Regions from separate parts of the Afipia sp. MLSD5-FHT05B12 genome, predicted to be linked through region 3. Evidence: predicted binding sites of a transcription regulator. Region 3 holds the regulator's gene; each other region holds the start of a gene.
The links. The regulator LexA, encoded in region 3, represses DNA repair genes until DNA is damaged. The targets are predictions, from matches to a motif close to TGTTCNNNNTGTGTTCNG.
Positions count from the first base shown of each region.

Region 1: the regulator LexA is predicted to act here: its motif matches at 3,430-3,447, upstream of AC1Q6J_RS16985 (single-stranded DNA-binding protein).
Region 2: the regulator LexA is predicted to act here: its motif matches at 2,089-2,106, upstream of recA (recombinase RecA).

Region 1 is NZ_JBXAFS010000014.1:2,598-8,015, reverse strand. It holds gene gyrA (DNA gyrase subunit A) at 1-1,914, opposite strand, end outside; gene AC1Q6J_RS16990 (DUF2306 domain-containing protein) at 2,095-2,499, opposite strand; gene AC1Q6J_RS16985 (single-stranded DNA-binding protein) at 2,757-3,245, opposite strand; gene AC1Q6J_RS16980 (outer membrane protein) at 3,734-4,453, shown strand; gene uvrA (excinuclease ABC subunit UvrA) at 4,733-5,418, shown strand, end outside.
Region 2 is NZ_JBXAFS010000003.1:376,733-382,150, forward strand. It holds gene gcvP (aminomethyl-transferring glycine dehydrogenase) at 1-474, shown strand, start outside; gene recA (recombinase RecA) at 879-1,967, opposite strand; gene AC1Q6J_RS06585 (peroxidase-related enzyme) at 2,505-3,083, opposite strand; gene AC1Q6J_RS06590 (hypothetical protein) at 3,354-3,521, shown strand; gene AC1Q6J_RS06595 (hypothetical protein) at 3,731-3,901, shown strand; gene AC1Q6J_RS06600 (hypothetical protein) at 4,094-4,468, shown strand; gene AC1Q6J_RS06605 (hypothetical protein) at 4,484-4,750, opposite strand; gene AC1Q6J_RS06610 (PilZ domain-containing protein) at 5,118-5,372, shown strand; gene AC1Q6J_RS06615 (PilZ domain-containing protein) at 5,393-5,418, opposite strand, start outside.
Region 3 is NZ_JBXAFS010000006.1:184,691-190,108, reverse strand. It holds gene trpD (anthranilate phosphoribosyltransferase) at 1-552, shown strand, start outside; gene trpC (indole-3-glycerol phosphate synthase TrpC) at 566-1,417, shown strand; gene moaC (cyclic pyranopterin monophosphate synthase MoaC) at 1,499-1,990, shown strand; gene AC1Q6J_RS11095 (molybdopterin molybdotransferase MoeA) at 2,001-3,209, shown strand; gene lexA (transcriptional repressor LexA) at 3,410-4,117, shown strand; gene AC1Q6J_RS11085 (ComEC/Rec2 family competence protein) at 4,131-5,418, opposite strand, start outside.

The DNA of each region.
Region 1 (5,418 bases), on a different contig from region 3:
GGGCAACGGCATGATGGTCGTGATGCGCTCACCCTGCTCGAGCGGCAGGATATTGATCAGCGCCTTGCCGCGCGAATTCGGAGCGGCCATCGGCAGGCGCCAGACCTTCTCCTTGTAGACCTGACCGTGCGACGAGAAGAACAACACCGGAGTATGCGTCGAGGCGACAAACAGCCGGCTGACAAAATCCTCGTCCCGGGTCTGCATTCCGGAGCGGCCCTTGCCGCCGCGCTTCTGCGCGCGATAGGTCGACAGCGGCACGCGCTTGACGTAGCCGGCGTGCGAGACGGTAACGACCATGTCCTCGCGCTGGATCAGGTCCTCATCCTCGACCTCGCCTTCCTGATCGATGATCAAGGTCCGGCGCGGCGTCGCGAACTCATCCTTCACGGCACCGAGTTCGTCCTTGATGATCGACTGAACCCGCGCACGCGAACGTAAAATATCGAGATAGTCCGCGATCTCCGTGGCAAGCTTGTTCAGCTCTTCGGAGATTTCCTCCCGGCCGAGCGCGGTCAGACGCTGCAGGCGCAAATCGAGGATCGCCTTGGCCTGCTCAAGCGACAGGCGCGCAGTGCCGTCTTCGGCGACGCGATGGCGCGGATCGTCGATCAGCGTGATCATCGTCGCCATGTCCTTGGCCGGCCAGTCGCGCGCCATCAGGGTTTCACGAGCGGTGTTCGGATCGGGCGACGTCCGGATCACGCGAATGACTTCATCGATATTGGCAACAGCGATGGCAAGACCAACCAGGATGTGAGCGCGGTCTCGTGCCTTGTTCAGCAGGAATTTGGTGCGCCGTGAAACCACGCTCTCGCGGAATGCGATGAATACGGTCAGCAGATCCTTCAGGTTCATCACCTGCGGGCGGCCGCCATCGAGCGCCACCATGTTGGCCCCGAAATTGGTCTGCAATGGCGTGAACTTGTAGAGCTGGTTCAGCACTACCTCCGGCACCGCGTCGCGCTTCAGTTCAACAACGACGCGATAACCGTCGCGATCGGATTCGTCGCGCAGATCCGCGATGCCTTCGATCTTCTTCTCGCGCACCAGTTCGGCGATGCGTTCGACCATACCCGCCTTGTTCACCTGATACGGGATTTCCGAGACGATAATCGCTTCACGATCCTTGCGGATTGTTTCGATCGACACCTTGCCGCGCATCACGATGGAGCCGCGTCCGAGATGATAAGCCGCGCGAATGCCCTGACGGCCAAGAATAATGCCGCCGGTGGGGAAATCCGGCCCGGGAACAATATTGATGAGATCGTCGATGCCAAGCGCCGGGTCGTTAATCAGCGCGATACAGGCATCAATCACCTCGCCGAGGTTATGCGGCGGGATGTTGGTTGCCATGCCGACCGCGATACCGCCGGCGCCGTTGACCAGCAGGTTCGGAAACTTCGCGGGCAGAACCTTTGGCTCTCGCTCCGAACTGTCGTAGTTCGGCTGGTAGTCGACCGTATCCTTGTCGATGTCATCGAGCAGCGAGTGCGCGACCTTCTCGAGGCGCGACTCGGTGTAACGCATCGCGGCCGCCATATCTCCGTCGACCGAGCCGAAGTTGCCCTGCCCATCGATCAGCGGCACGCGCATGGAGAAATCCTGCGCCATGCGCACCATCGCATCGTAGACCGACTGGTCGCCATGCGGATGATATTTACCGATCACGTCACCGACGGTGCGTGCCGACTTGCGATAAGGCTTGTTCCACTCGAAGCCGTTTTCATACATCGCATAGAGAATGCGGCGATGAACCGGCTTCAGTCCGTCACGCGCGTCCGGTAGCGCTCGTGCCACGATCACGCTCATCGCGTAGTCGAGGTAGGAGCGCTTCATCTCATCCGTAATCGAGACGGGACGGATATCAGCCGCCTCGGGAGGGCCGGACGGCGGATCTTTTGGGTCAGTCAACGTGCGAATCCTGGGTGCGAAATACTCGCTTTATATAGGCGAATTCGCACCGCAACGCCAACCGCATTCGCCCTCAAAACCAGCGATAAAACTGATGGAATTACAATACCTTACAATCGACGCAAAAACCTGCGTGGCTTCCCGATTCTCCAGGTCAGAAATTCCACCTTTCGAGAGCCGCTATTGACCGAATGCAACGGCATGCATGATGCGCCCGGGCACAAATGTGAACAGCCCCGCGATGACGAGTCCGCCCGTGAAAATCGAGATCATCGTGATCCGGTGACCTCTCACGCGGTGTCCGTGAGCGAACCAGATTCCGAGCGGAAGCATGATCAGGCTGAATACCGACAGCAGATGAATCGGGCTCCACGGCTCGCCCAGCTTGATCTGACGACCATGGATCCAGAACGAACTGATCGCGACAGTCGCCATCAGTGCGACCCAGATCCACCCCAAGGTGCGGTGAGGCAGAGTACCCTTTGGAAGCGAGAACTGAACGAGGCCGAGTGCGAGCGCCCCCATCGCAGCAAACGCATGCAGCTGAATGATCGAAGGTGCATTGAGCAGCGGCGCGAAGCTCATCGATTGTCCCCACGGCGCGGGTTTGAAAGGTGATCGAATTGGATTTCGCAACCATTCGGCCGAATATGAGTAACATTCGACCGAAGCAATGTCGTGCGCAGTCATGCGCACAAGAAAAGCGCGTACTGCTTGCTCTCATGTCAATTGCTTGATGACGCAGCCGCGATCCCGCGCGTTCGTCCGAGATCCAAGCCAGAGCCCGGCAATAGCAGAGACGGTGAATTCAACACCGCTCGCTAACCTGACAGTATTCCGGCTTAGAAAGGGATATCGTCGTTCATGTCGTCGTTGCGGCCACCACCGGCAGCCACCCGGCGCGGAGGAGCAGAGCGCGAAGGTCCCGACGACCCGAAATCGCCGCCGCCCTCGTCCGCTCCAAACGAGCCACCACTGCTCTTGCCGTCGAGCATCGTCAGGGTCGAATTGAAGTTCTGAAGAACGACCTCGGTCGAATAGCGATCCTTGCCGTCCTTGTCCTGCCATTTTCGGGTCTGGAGCTGGCCCTCGATATAAACCTTGGAGCCTTTCTTCAGATACTGCTCGGCAATCTTGCAGAGACCCTCGCTGAAGATCACGACGCGATGCCACTCCGTCTTTTCTTTCCGCTCGCCGGTGTTCTTGTCACGCCAGGTATCCGATGTCGCGACACTGAGGTTTGCGATGGGACGACCGTCCTGCGTGCGCTTGATTTCAGGGTCGGCGCCGAGATTTCCAACCAGAATGACTTTATTGACGCTTCCCGCCATTACCGTTCTCCACTTTAGCGCACCGATACGGCGCGCCGAATCTGTCAGGATTTATGTACGCAGGACGACAATCCCCACCCGGGAGACGCCCGCTCTGCAAATGACCCTATACTCTCCCGCCCCCGCGATGAGGCCGCCGCAGCGGTTATCCACACGCAACCAAGGTCACCCGTCAGACATAGTACGTACTGTCTTTGTTCTTACGCAAGCGAAGCTCAAAGAGGAACTCCTTACAAGACAAAACATTATGGACCTGGCCCCGCCAAATGTGACGAAAACGTGATCAAATCGTGGAATGAAAAGGCTAAATACCTCAAATAATTCCTTACGTTAGGAGACTTCACTTCCCTTTCGACTGTTGCATTTCGGAGACGGCTTTTTCGGCAGAAGCCGGTATATTCCGCCCACGAAATCGAAATCCCATTGCGTTCGCGCCTTGGAAAACTGCCTCGAAAAATCGAGGTGGATTTAAAACTGGAGAAGATGAGATGAAGAAGTTTTTGCTCGGCACCGTGGCACTCGTTGCCCTCGGTACTGCTTCGGCGGTTGCCGCTGACCTGCCGGCCCGCACCTACACCAAGGCACCGGTTTATGCCGCGCCGATCTACAACTGGACCGGCATCTACGTCGGTGCGCACATCGGCGCCGCTTTCGGTGGTGACGACGGGTTCGCAACCAACATCGTCGGCCTGACCGGTTCGAGCCGCGACGCCGCGTTCCTCGGCGGTGGTCAGATCGGCGCCGACTACCAGTTCGCTCCGAACTGGCTGGTGGGTATCGAAGGCCAGATCTCCGGCCTCTCGAACAGCGACCGCACCTTCACCAACGGCGCTGACTCGATCCGTGACCGTTCCGACTGGCTCGCTTCGGTCACCGGTCGCCTCGGCTACACCTGGGGTCCGGGCCTGATCTACGCCAAGGGCGGTGTCGCGTTCCGTGACGACAGCGGCCTTGCGGCAACCGCTGGCTTCCAGCCGGCTGTGACCGATCGCAACTCGACCGGCTACACCGTCGGCGGCGGTCTGGAATACATGTTCGCTCCGGCCTGGTCGGCGAAGGTTGAGTACCAGTACTACAACTTCGACACCACCAACGTGTCGACCAACGCTGGCCTCGGCGCGCTTTCCTACAAGGACGACCTCCACACTGTGAAGGTTGGCGTCAACTATCACTTCAACTGGGGTGGCCCGGTTGTCGCGAAGTACTGAGCTTCGAAGACCTGACTAACTTTGCCTGAGCTTCTCGGGCATACGGAAAGGCCGGCTCTTGAGCCGGCCTTTTTGCTTGCCGATTGTCCTTTGGGCCGGCTGAACATTCCAGATTCAGCAAACCGTTGATGGCTTGCGAACAGGACTGGAAATCCACTCGCGTTCTTACTATGTTCACGGGACTGAAATCTAACCTACAATGAGAAACCGGCGAACCGTCATCGCGTTTTCCGGAGAGAGCGCTCTTGCTGCGCACCACGCGCCACCGGAATTTCCCTTATGGATGAAGTCATTAAGGCAAGCCGCAAATCGACAGCCGGATCGAGCTCGCGGGCCATTACGATTCGCGGCGCGCGCGAGCACAATCTCAAGAATATCGACCTGGCGATTCCGCGCGACAAACTGGTCGTCTTCACGGGCCTGTCAGGCTCCGGGAAATCCTCCCTCGCCTTCGACACCATCTATGCGGAGGGGCAGCGCCGCTACGTCGAATCGCTGTCGGCATACGCCCGTCAATTTCTGGAAATGATGCAGAAGCCGGACGTCGATCAGATCGACGGCCTGTCGCCAGCCATCTCTATCGAACAGAAAACGACGTCCAAGAATCCGCGATCGACGGTCGGAACCGTCACCGAGATCTATGACTACATGCGGCTGTTGTGGGCACGCGTCGGCATTCCCTATTCGCCGGCGACGGGACTCCCGATCGAGAGCCAGACCGTTTCGCAGATGGTGGATCGTGTGCTCGCGCTGCCGGAAGGCACCCGGCTCTATCTGCTGGCACCGGTCGTTCAGGGCCGCAAGGGCGAGTACCGCAAGGAATTTGCCGAATATCTCAAGAAGGGATTCCAGCGGATCAAGGTCGACGGCAAGTTCTACGAACTGGCGGACGCGCCGACACTGGACAAGAAATTCCCCCACGACATCGACGTTGTGGTTGATCGCATCGTCGTGCGTCCCGATAT
Region 2 (5,418 bases), on a different contig from region 3:
AACGGCCGCGTCGCGCACGAATGCATCGTCGATCCGCGCGGGCTGAAGGCGGGATCGGGTGTGACCGTGGACGACATCGCCAAGCGGCTGATCGACTACGGCTTCCATGCGCCGACCATGAGCTTCCCGGTGCCGGGCACGCTGATGATCGAACCGACGGAATCCGAATCGAAGGCGGAACTGGACCGCTTCTGCGACGCCATGATCGCGATCCGCCGCGAGATCGCGGACGTCGAGGCCGGGCGATGGCCGATCGAAGCGTCGCCGCTGCGCCATGCGCCGCATACGGTTCACGACATCGCCGACGATCACTGGCAGCGGCCTTATTCGCGCGCGGAAGGCTGCTTCCCGGCCGGCACCTCGCGCAGCGACAAGTACTGGTCCCCCGTGGGGCGCGTGGACAATGTCCACGGCGACCGCAATCTGATCTGCTCGTGTCCGCCGGTCGCCGATTACGCACAGGCGGCGGAGTAAGCGCACGCGGTTTCCAAACCGGTCATCCCCGCGAAAGCGGGGATCCACCTTCCTCTTTCTCATCTGAAGAGAACTACGCACCTGCCCCACATCCCACGGCATCGATAGCCCAGGGAGTATGGGTCCCCGCTTTCGCGGGGACGACGCGGAGAGAGAACAGCCGCTCGTCGCTTAAAAACAAATCGGGCGCTGGGGATGTCGGCAACTCAACATCCACAACGCCCGTTTGCTTTCCGAAGGTACGATGGATGCCCGAAAAGGATTCCCGTCTTTTCGGATCGCACCTGAACCCGGACGTTTAGATCCGGGCCGGAAATGGAATTTTCAAGTGGTCGCGCTTTCCTGACGCGAACCGTATCCGCCCCCGGTCAGGCACGAGGACACGCCTCGCCGAAAACGCTCCCTTAATCGTCCTGCGGCTCCTCGCCGTCGGCATCGCGCTCAGGCGACCCTGCCAGAATCTGCTCGGCGATCAGACCCGAGTTCTGCCGGATCGAGGCTTCGATCTTCGCCGTGATCTCAGGGTTTGCCTTGAGGAACGCCTTTGAATTTTCGCGGCCCTGCCCGAGGCGCTGGCTGTCGTAGGAAAACCAGGCGCCGGACTTCTCGACAATGCCGGCTTTGACGCCGAGATCGAGAATTTCGCCCATCTTCGAGACGCCTTCGCCGTACATGATGTCGAATTCGACCTGCTTGAACGGCGGCGCCAGCTTGTTCTTCACCACCTTGACCCGGGTCGAGTTGCCGACGACTTCGTCGCGTTCCTTGATCTGGCCGATGCGGCGGATATCGAGGCGCACGGAGGCATAGAATTTCAGCGCGTTGCCGCCGGTGGTGGTTTCGGGCGAGCCGTACATCACGCCGATCTTCATGCGGATCTGGTTGATGAAGATCACCATGGTGTGGGACTTGTTGATCGAGGCGGTCAGCTTGCGCAGCGCCTGCGACATCAACCGCGCCTGCAATCCCGGCAGCGCGTCGCCCATCTCGCCCTCGAGTTCGGCGCGCGGCACCAGCGCGGCCACCGAATCCACGATCAGCACATCGACCGCGCCGGAGCGCACCAGCGTGTCGGCGATTTCCAGCGCCTGTTCGCCGTGATCGGGCTGCGAAATCAGAAGCTCATCGACATTGACGCCGAGCTTGCGGGCATAGACCGGATCGAGCGCGTGTTCGGCGTCGATGAAGGCGCAGATGCCGCCCTTCTTCTGGGCTTCGGCCACGCAGTGCAGCGCCAGCGTGGTCTTGCCGGAGGATTCCGGCCCATAGATCTCGACCACCCGCCCCTTCGGCAGACCGCCGACGCCGAGCGCGATATCCAGCCCGAGCGAGCCCGAGGAAATCACCTCGATGTCCATCGACCGGTCGTTCTTGCCGAGCTTCATGACGGAGCCCTTGCCGAACTGGCGCTCGATCTGGGAAAGCGCGGCCGACAGAGCCTTGGTCTTGTCCATGGACGATCCTTCAACGATACGCAGGGCGGCGGGGGCCATAGTGGTGCTCCTTATGAACGGGATTCGCCAGCCGGACAAACAGGCTGGCAGGCCTGTCACCCTCGCGGCGGACCGGAATCAGGATCGATCCGATGGAATAGAATGTACCCTGTTTGTTCCAAGTTCGCAATATGTTCTTTTGCGGGGACGGGTGCTGTCCGTATTTAACCCTCGGTGTCCTAAGTTGAATTTGGCAGTGGCCTAATTTGAACGGAACGTAACCTCAACGCAGGGATTGTCTTGCATTGCCCCTTCGTTGGGATTCCCCTGCTAAGGCCGCAAAGGAGGCTGCGCGCTATGGAAAAGGAGCCGCGCGAGGAAAGGCGACCTTCTTGTCTTGATCAATTTCACAGAGATGACGACCGGGCGCGGGCCGCTCTTAAAAAAGAGAACATCCAATTGAGAAAACTCGTGGTCCGGCTTTCTGAAATGGTCATCAGAACCGTAACCCGCAAAAAGTGAGTAAGGCCGCCTCAGTTGGCGGCCTCTTTGTTCAACCCTCAACAAGGGATACTCGCCTGTTTCGCCCTCTATTGCCTACTTTGAGGCGCGGCCGAGGGAAAAGAACTCGTCGTTCGGACGAAGGCTGGTGAAGTTTGCCAGACGGTTGGACATTCCGAAGAACGCGGAGATGGACGCGATATCCCAGATGTCATCGTCGCTGAATCCGTGTGCCCGCAGATCCACGCTGTCGTCTTCGCTCACCTCATAGGCCCGCTGCGAAATCTTCATGGCGAAATCGATCATGGCCCGCTGCCGGGGCGAAATATCCGCCTTGCGATAGTTGCCTGCCACCTGGTCGGCAATCAGCGGGTTTTTGGCTCGAACGCGAAGGATCGCGCCATGCGCGATGATGCAATACTGGCACTGATTCACCGCCGACGTTGCGACCACGATCATCTCGCGCTCGGCTTGGGTCAGGCCGCCCGGTTTATCCATCAACGCATCATGGTAGGCCAGAAACGCCCGGAACTCGTCGGGCCGGTAGGCCAGCATCAGGAAAACATTGGGGACGAACCCGGCCTTCTCCTGCACCTTGAGAATACGCTCCCGAATGTCATCGGGCATCGCGTCGAGCGAGGGCACAGGGTAACGGCTGATCGGGTTTGCGGACATGAAGGCTCCAATGCAGGTCACATGTAAACATGCTAATATGTATACATTGGCAAACCCACCCCCGCGTGACCAGTGCTAATTGAGCAGGCTGCCTCAGCGGGGCGGCTTCCTTCGTTGCAGGCACCTGCAAATCCTTCCTGCAAATCCTTCCTGCAAACCCTTGGCGGCATGCCGGCGTCTTCCGGCCGTAACCCGAAGTGATAGGCCGAGCCGAACTTTTGCCACGGCTATGCTTTCTCTTGTGACAGTTTCCTGACGGGAGTGATGGCGATGAGCCCTGAACAGATCGCCAAATCGGCGCACGACCGGTTCATGCAGGTGGTTCAGAAAGAACTGGAGGCGTTTGAAAAACGCGAGAAAGCGTTTCTGGCGCGGGACCGCCAGGAGCGCGCCGACAAGTTCAAGCTTGCTGAGCAGGAACCCGCGCGCATTTATTAAAATCCTCTTCAGTTCGCGCTTCGCCGCGCCCGCGCATTCCAAACAGCCTCTACCTCCCTCGAAGGAAGTAGGCGTGTTCTAATTTTGCCGCAGCGATTTCTCGTGCAGCGAAAACCGGAACCCGCTAGGCTTGTCCGATCACCGTCCGACTGTGGCATCACCGGTGACTGAGAGTTTTGTGCTCCCGCCTCGTCCACGCGGAGCGACTCATGAACTCGCCCGATCCTTTGGTTTGTCCCGTCTGCGGGCAACGGATGACCTTGGTCTTCAGGAACAGGCACAAACAGTATCTGTGCGAAACCTGCGACGATATTGATCCGCTCAAATCGCCGAAGCTGGACAAGCTTCTCCACGCGGTGCGGCCGCCCGAAGAAAAGTAAGGCCCCGCATACGTCACGCGCCAGAGCCATCGGTCGTGTCCGCCGCCGGTGTGTCGGTTCGCGTGGAGGGTTCCCCGTCTCTTTCGAGCAGCCGGACCAGGTCGGCCATGCTCGACGAATCTCCGGCCTGTGCCGGGAGTTCGGCCGCCGCTGGCCATAGCCAACCCTGGATGAACCGGATCAGGCTGAACATTGTCCCCGCTCGACATATTTCGAACAGGACAGACGAATGCGGTGCGGATTTCGTTCCACCGCAAAGCAAAAAAATCCCGCGATTCGGCGGTTCCCGGGGAGGATCATTTCGGCCAACCGCTGGTTGAACCAGTCCAGGACGCCGGGATGAACCGGCTGCTCACCCCTGACAGCAGGAAAACGCCATCCATGGCCCGGACGAACCCGATTTCGATTGAAGAGAAATGGCAAAAGATCGCGGACGACACGCGAAGCGAGGCGAGCGCGATGCCGCCCTGCCAGAAACGTGATGATCTTTTGAAGAAGGCCCGCCAGCTCGATGTCGCCGTCAACCTGAACAGCTGGCTTTCAGCAGACCCTAAAACCGCGAAGTAGCCGGCCTCGCGACGATCACTTCGCGGTGGACTTCGATTTCGCCGGCTTGGCCGCGGGCTCGGTGCGAACGGTCGCCCATGGATCGCTGCTCGCCTTGGCATCGGGGATCTTGGAGCGCGCGGCCTTGGCCGCATCCTCGTTGGCCTTGTTCCGCGCCTTTTCCTCTTCGGAGAGCTCCTTGCCCTCGTTCAGCCTGAAGCCGGGAGTGAACTGGGCAAACGCCGGGACAGAGACCGAAACCGCCAGTGCTCCGACCAGCATCGCAACCCGAAACACCCGCATCGAAACTCTCCCAGACCGGTCCACTTTTGAGGTTGTTCATCGCCGCCCGTCCGGCGGCGGCGCACCGTTCTACTCCACCACGAAACGATGGCCAAGAACGATAGCCAAGAACGATAGCCAAGAACGATAGCCAAGGACGATAGCCAAGGACGATGGCAAGAACGATGGCCAAGACGGGGCAAGCACGTGGCAAAGACCGGAATCGGCGGTTTCACAGTCATTTCATCCGTTCGTACAGCGTGGCCGCCCGGCGCGGCCGATGTCGTGAATCAATCCTGAACGCGAGCGCGCCTGGTAACGGGCATCGGTTTAAAGGCTGGCAACCGTCTCCAACTAGCCTGCGGCCATGATCCGGAGGGTCACGGCCATGACGAAAGCACCGTTGGCGGAGAGACGGTCGGAAACGCGCCGCCGCGTCTTCAAGGGCGGCATCATCACATTCGGTGGCGCGGGAGTAGATTGCACCGTGCGCAATATCTCGGGCGGCGGCGCTGCTGTCGATGTCGCCAACGCTGCGGTCATTCCGCCGACGTTCCGGCTCGCGATCAGGGCGGATGATTTCCTCGCCCGGTGCCGTGTGGTCTGGAGCAACGGCCGGCGCTTCGGCATCGCGTTCGACTGAATGCATCCGGCGGCAAATTACTAGAACGAAACCCCGAGACGCGAGC
Region 3 (5,418 bases):
ACGCATCATCCCGCGATGAAGAACGTCGGCCCCACCCGCGTTGAGCTCGCCACCCGCACGATCTTCAACCTGCTCGGACCGCTGTCCAATCCAGCCGGCGTCAAGCGGCAGATGGTCGGCGTGTTCTCGAAGCATTGGGTCGAGCCGCTGGCGCAGGTGCTGAAGAATCTCGGCGCGGAATCGGTATGGGTCGTACACGGCTCCGACGGCCTCGATGAGATCACCCTCACCGGCCCGACCTTCGTCGCAGCGCTGGAGAAGGGCAACATCCGCACGTTCGAAGTCACGCCCGAAGACGGCGGACTGCCGCGCGCCACAAGCGCGGACCTGAAGGGCGGCGATGCGCAGGCCAACGCCAAGGCGCTCCGCGACGTGCTGGAAGGCAAGCAGAACGCCTACCGCAACGTCGCGCTGCTGAACGCGGCGGCTGCACTCGTGGTTGCCGGCAAGGCCAAGGATCTCAAGGAAGGCGTTGCGCTCGGCACCAAGGCGCTGGACACTGGTGCAGCGGCGGACAGGCTCAAGCGCCTTATCGCCGTTTCCAATGCTTGAGGAGCAACTCCCCTTGTCGGACATCCTCGATAAAATCGAAACCTACAAGCGCGAGGAAATCGCCGCGGCCAAGCGCGCGCTTCCATTCGCCGAGGTCGAGGCACGCGCCAAGGCTGCGCCCGCGCCGCGCGGTTTCGTCAACGCCATCCGTGCAAAGATCGCGCGCGGCGAGTATGCGCTGATTGCGGAGATCAAGAAGGCCTCGCCATCGAAGGGGCTCATTCGCGCCGACTTCGATCCTCCGGCGCTGGCAAAGGCTTATGAAGCAGGCGGCGCAGCGTGTCTCTCGGTGCTGACCGATACACCATCGTTCCAGGGCTCGCTCGCATTCATGGTCACCGCGCGCACCGCGGTTTCGCTGCCGGTGCTGCGCAAGGACTTCATGTACGACACCTACCAGGTGGCTGAAGCGCGCGCGCATGGCGCTGACTGTATCCTCATCATCATGGCCGCGCTCGATGACGCGGCGGCCAAAGACATCGAAGATGCCGCCTTCGCGCACGGCATGGACGTGCTGCTGGAGGTTCACAATCGCGAAGAACTGGACCGCGCCTTGAAGCTTCGCTCAAAGCTGCTCGGCGTGAACAACCGCAATCTGCGCACCTTCGAGACGACGCTGGCTACCAGCGAAGAACTCGCACCGCTGATCCCGAAGGATCGCATCATCGTCGGCGAAAGCGGCATCTTCACACCGGACGATCTGGCGCGCCTCGCCAAGGTCGGCTTCTCCACATTCCTCGTCGGCGAAAGCCTGATGCGGCAGGCCGATGTGACGGCCGCAACCCGCGCGCTGCTCGCGCGCGGCGATAAATCCCTGGATGTCGTCCCGGCGCAGGCCGGGACCCATAACCACCGTGCCCTGTGACAATGGCTGATCGCCGCTCCAGACATTCAACCGATGACTCAGGGGATATGGGTCCCCGCTTTCGCGGGGACGACATCTGAAATGGCGAAGCGGACAAAGCAACTCACCCATATCGACGCCAGGGGCGAAGCGCGCATGGTGGACGTTTCCGCCAAGCCGGACACCGAGCGTGTGGCGGTGGCCGAAGGCCGCGTCATCATGACCCGCAAGACGCTTGATCTGATCGTCAAGGGCAATGCCGCCAAGGGCGATGTGCTCGGCACCGCGCGCGTGGCCGGCATCATGGCGGCGAAACGCACCTCCGATCTCATTCCGCTCTGTCATCCGCTGGCGCTCGCGAAAGTCACGCTCGACATCACGCCCGATACCAAACTGCCTGGCTGCCGCGTGCGCGCAACCGTGAAGGTCAAAGGACCGACCGGCGTCGAGATGGAAGCGCTCACCGCCGTGTCGGTGGCGTGCCTGACCATCTACGACATGGTGAAGGCCGTGGAGCGCGGCATCCAGATCGAAGCCATTCGCCTGGTCGAGAAAAAAGGCGGAAAGTCCGGTCATTATCTGGCCGATTACTGAGGAGCGTCCGATGGCGCTGATGCCCGTCGCCGAGGCCTATGCCGCCGTCCTCAAGGACGCCGGCGCCCTTCCCGAGGAAACGGTCGAACTCAACGACGCCTTTCATCGCACGCTGTCCCGCGACGTCGCGGCGCTCCGCACCCAGCCGCCCGTCGCGCTGTCGGCGATGGATGGATACGCGGTCCGCGCAGCGGATGCCGCGCCGGGGGCACGGCTGAAGGTGATCGGCGAAGTCGCCGCCGGCCGGCCCTTCAATCAAACCATCGGCGCCGGACAAGCCGCGCGCATCTTCACCGGCGGTGTCATTCCCGGCGGTGTGGATGCCGTCGTCATTCAGGAAGACACCACACGCGACGGCGACATTGTGATCGTCAACGAGACCATCACGACGGGAAGAAACATCCGCCCCGCCGGCATCGATTTCCGCGAAGGCGACGTGCTGTTACCGCGCGGCACCCTGCTCAATGACCGCGCGCTGGCGCTGGCGGCCGCCATGAACCATCCACGATTGCCGGTGCATCGCCGTCCGAAAATCGCAATCCTCGCCACCGGCGACGAACTGGTTCCTCCGGGCACGACGCCCGGCCCCGGACAGATCGTCCACAGCAACGTCTTCGCACTGGCGGCGCTGGCGCGCAGCGAAGGCGCCGATGTGGCTGAACTCGGCATCGCGCGCGACACGCTCGAAGACACCTCCGGCGGGATTCGGCGCGCCCGCGATCTCGGCGCGGATGTCCTCATCACCACTGGCGGCGCGTCGGTCGGCGACCACGATCTGGTTCAGGCCGCGCTGAAAGCCGAGGGCTTCGACATGGCCTTCTGGAAGATTGCGCTCCGTCCCGGCAAGCCGATGATGAACGGGCGGCTGGGGGCGATGCGTGTACTCGGTCTGCCGGGAAATCCGGTGTCGTCTTACGTCTGCGCCTTCCTGTTTCTGGTACCGCTGATCCGTTCCCTCTCGGGGCGAACGATGGTCGACCATCCGCTCGAACATGCCCTGCTTGGGCGCGAACTGCCCGCCAACGACAAGCGGCAGGACTACCTGCGGGCGCGGCTCGCACCCGGCGGCGACGGCATGCCCGTCGCCACCTCGGTGGGCGCCCAGGACAGTTCGCTGGTTGCGAATCTCGCCGCGGCCAACGCGCTGATCGTCCGGCCGCCGCATGCCCCAGCCGCTCCTGCCGGCTCGCCCTGCACGATCCTCCGGCTGCCAAACTGACAATCGCGTTTCCAATCGCCGTTCGTTGACGTGAAATTAAGGGGTTGCGGAACACATATGGAACAGATAGTGTTCGTTCATGATTTGTTTCGAGTGACTCGCAACTCCTGAGTGTCCCCTTCCATTCTTTCGCAGTGGGGATCCAGAGAGGCGCGGCTTCGGCTCAAACTCGAGCTTCTAGGGATCGGGGACCTATTCAGATGCTGACACGCAAACAGTACGAGCTTCTGCGCTTCATCAACGAGCGGCTCAAGGAAGCTGGTGTTCCACCCTCCTTCGACGAAATGAAGGATGCGCTGGACCTGCGGTCGAAATCCGGCATCCACCGGCTCATCACCGCGCTTGAAGAGCGCGGCTTCATCCGCAGGCTCGCCAATCGCGCCCGCGCGATCGAGGTCATCAAACTTCCCGAACTCGGCGTCAATCCAGGCGGCGCCCGCCGCGGCTTCACTCCGAGCGTCATCGAAGGCAACCTCGGAAAGGTCCGCACGAACACTTCCGGCGGTCCCGACGAAGATGCCAGCTTCCCGGTCTCCGTGCCGGTCATGGGCCGGATCGCGGCAGGTACGCCGATCGAAGCGTTGCAGACCCGCAGCCACACCATCAACGTGCCGCCCGACATGCTCGGGTCCGGCGAACATTACGCCCTTGAGGTGCGTGGCGACTCCATGGTGGAAGCCGGCATTCTCGACGGCGACACCGTGCTGATCCAGCGCAACGAGACCGCCGACACCGGCGACATCGTGGTCGCGCTGATCGACGAGGAAGAAGCCACCTTGAAGCGCTTCCGGCGACGCGGCGCGTCCATCGCGCTGGAGCCTGCCAACGCGGCCTACGAGGTTCGTATCCTGCCGCCCAACCGTGTGCGGATTCAGGGCAAGCTGATCGGGCTTGTTCGCAAATACTGAGTTCGTCTCAAAATCAATCATCCGGCCGGAGATCGCTTTCCGCCGGTGTGGCATCAACGGGCTGCGCCGGACGGTTTGGCCGGCCAGCGGGTGCTTCAAGCTCATTCTCCACATTCGCCGGCGACCACGGACGATCCACGCCGCGCGGACGGTTGGCTGTGATCGCGTGACCCTCGGTGGTTTTGCGTAAGGCAAGCGTCCCTCGCCTGCCAAGCATCTCCTGATCCAGCACCATGGCCGCGCAGTCAGCCGGCGGCTGCCGCAGCGTCACGATGACGGCAGCCCGCGCGCAGTCGTCCATGAATCCTTCCGGTTTCAGGGTCAGCGCAACGGTCGATCCATCCGCAGCCTGCACCACGCATCCGGATGCGTCGCACGAGACGCCATCGGTCAGCGACGCGTCGGTTGCCTTGCGCATGTCAGCGTCGGCTGAGAGCCATTCGCGCGACAGGAACACATCCTTTCCGGTGCGCATCAGACGCAGCTTGCCGTCCTTCCCTCGCACGGCGACGGTGTGACCGTCTCCTGCCACAAGGATATCCGGCTGCGGCGTGGTCAGCGCCCAGATCGTTGCGAATGCAATGAGCCCTGCTCCCGCCCATCGCAATGGCGTCCGCAACAAACCGAGCGCAATGATGCCCGCGCTCATCAAAGCCAATGGGCCGGTGCCGAAGGCTGCGATCTGGCCGATGGCGCCGGGCAGCGCCGCGACCCACTGCGACACCGCAACCATCCAGCCGATGCCGACATCCATCAGCCGCCAGAACACGCCGTCGAAGCCAAACGGCATAGCGAGCAGTCCGAGAAGTCCAGCCGGCATCACCAGCACCGAGACCACCGGCATCGCCGCGAGATTGGCCAGCACGCCATAAGGCGTCACGCGATGAAAATGAAACGCCGCATACGGCATGGTCGCGAATCCGGCCACCAGCGACGCCAGCGCCAGCATGATGATCTCACGCCCACCCCACAGCGCCGCGCGCGCCACCCGCGAGTTGTCGGGCGAGGCGAACAGGTTCGGCATGCCTATCTGGATCAGCGTCACGAGACCCAGCGTCGCAGCGAACGACATCTGGAAACTCGGGTGGACCAATGCTTCCGGTGCGATCAGCAGCACGATCATCGCCGCGACCGCGAGTGTGCGAAACGTAATCGCGCGCCGGTCGACCATCACCGCGATCAGCACCACTGCCGTCATGAAGAACGAGCGCTGCGTGGCGACCTCCGCGCCCGACAGCAACAGATAGAACGCCGCGGCGAGCAGCGCCGCGACCGCCGACCATTTCTTGATCGGAAACGTC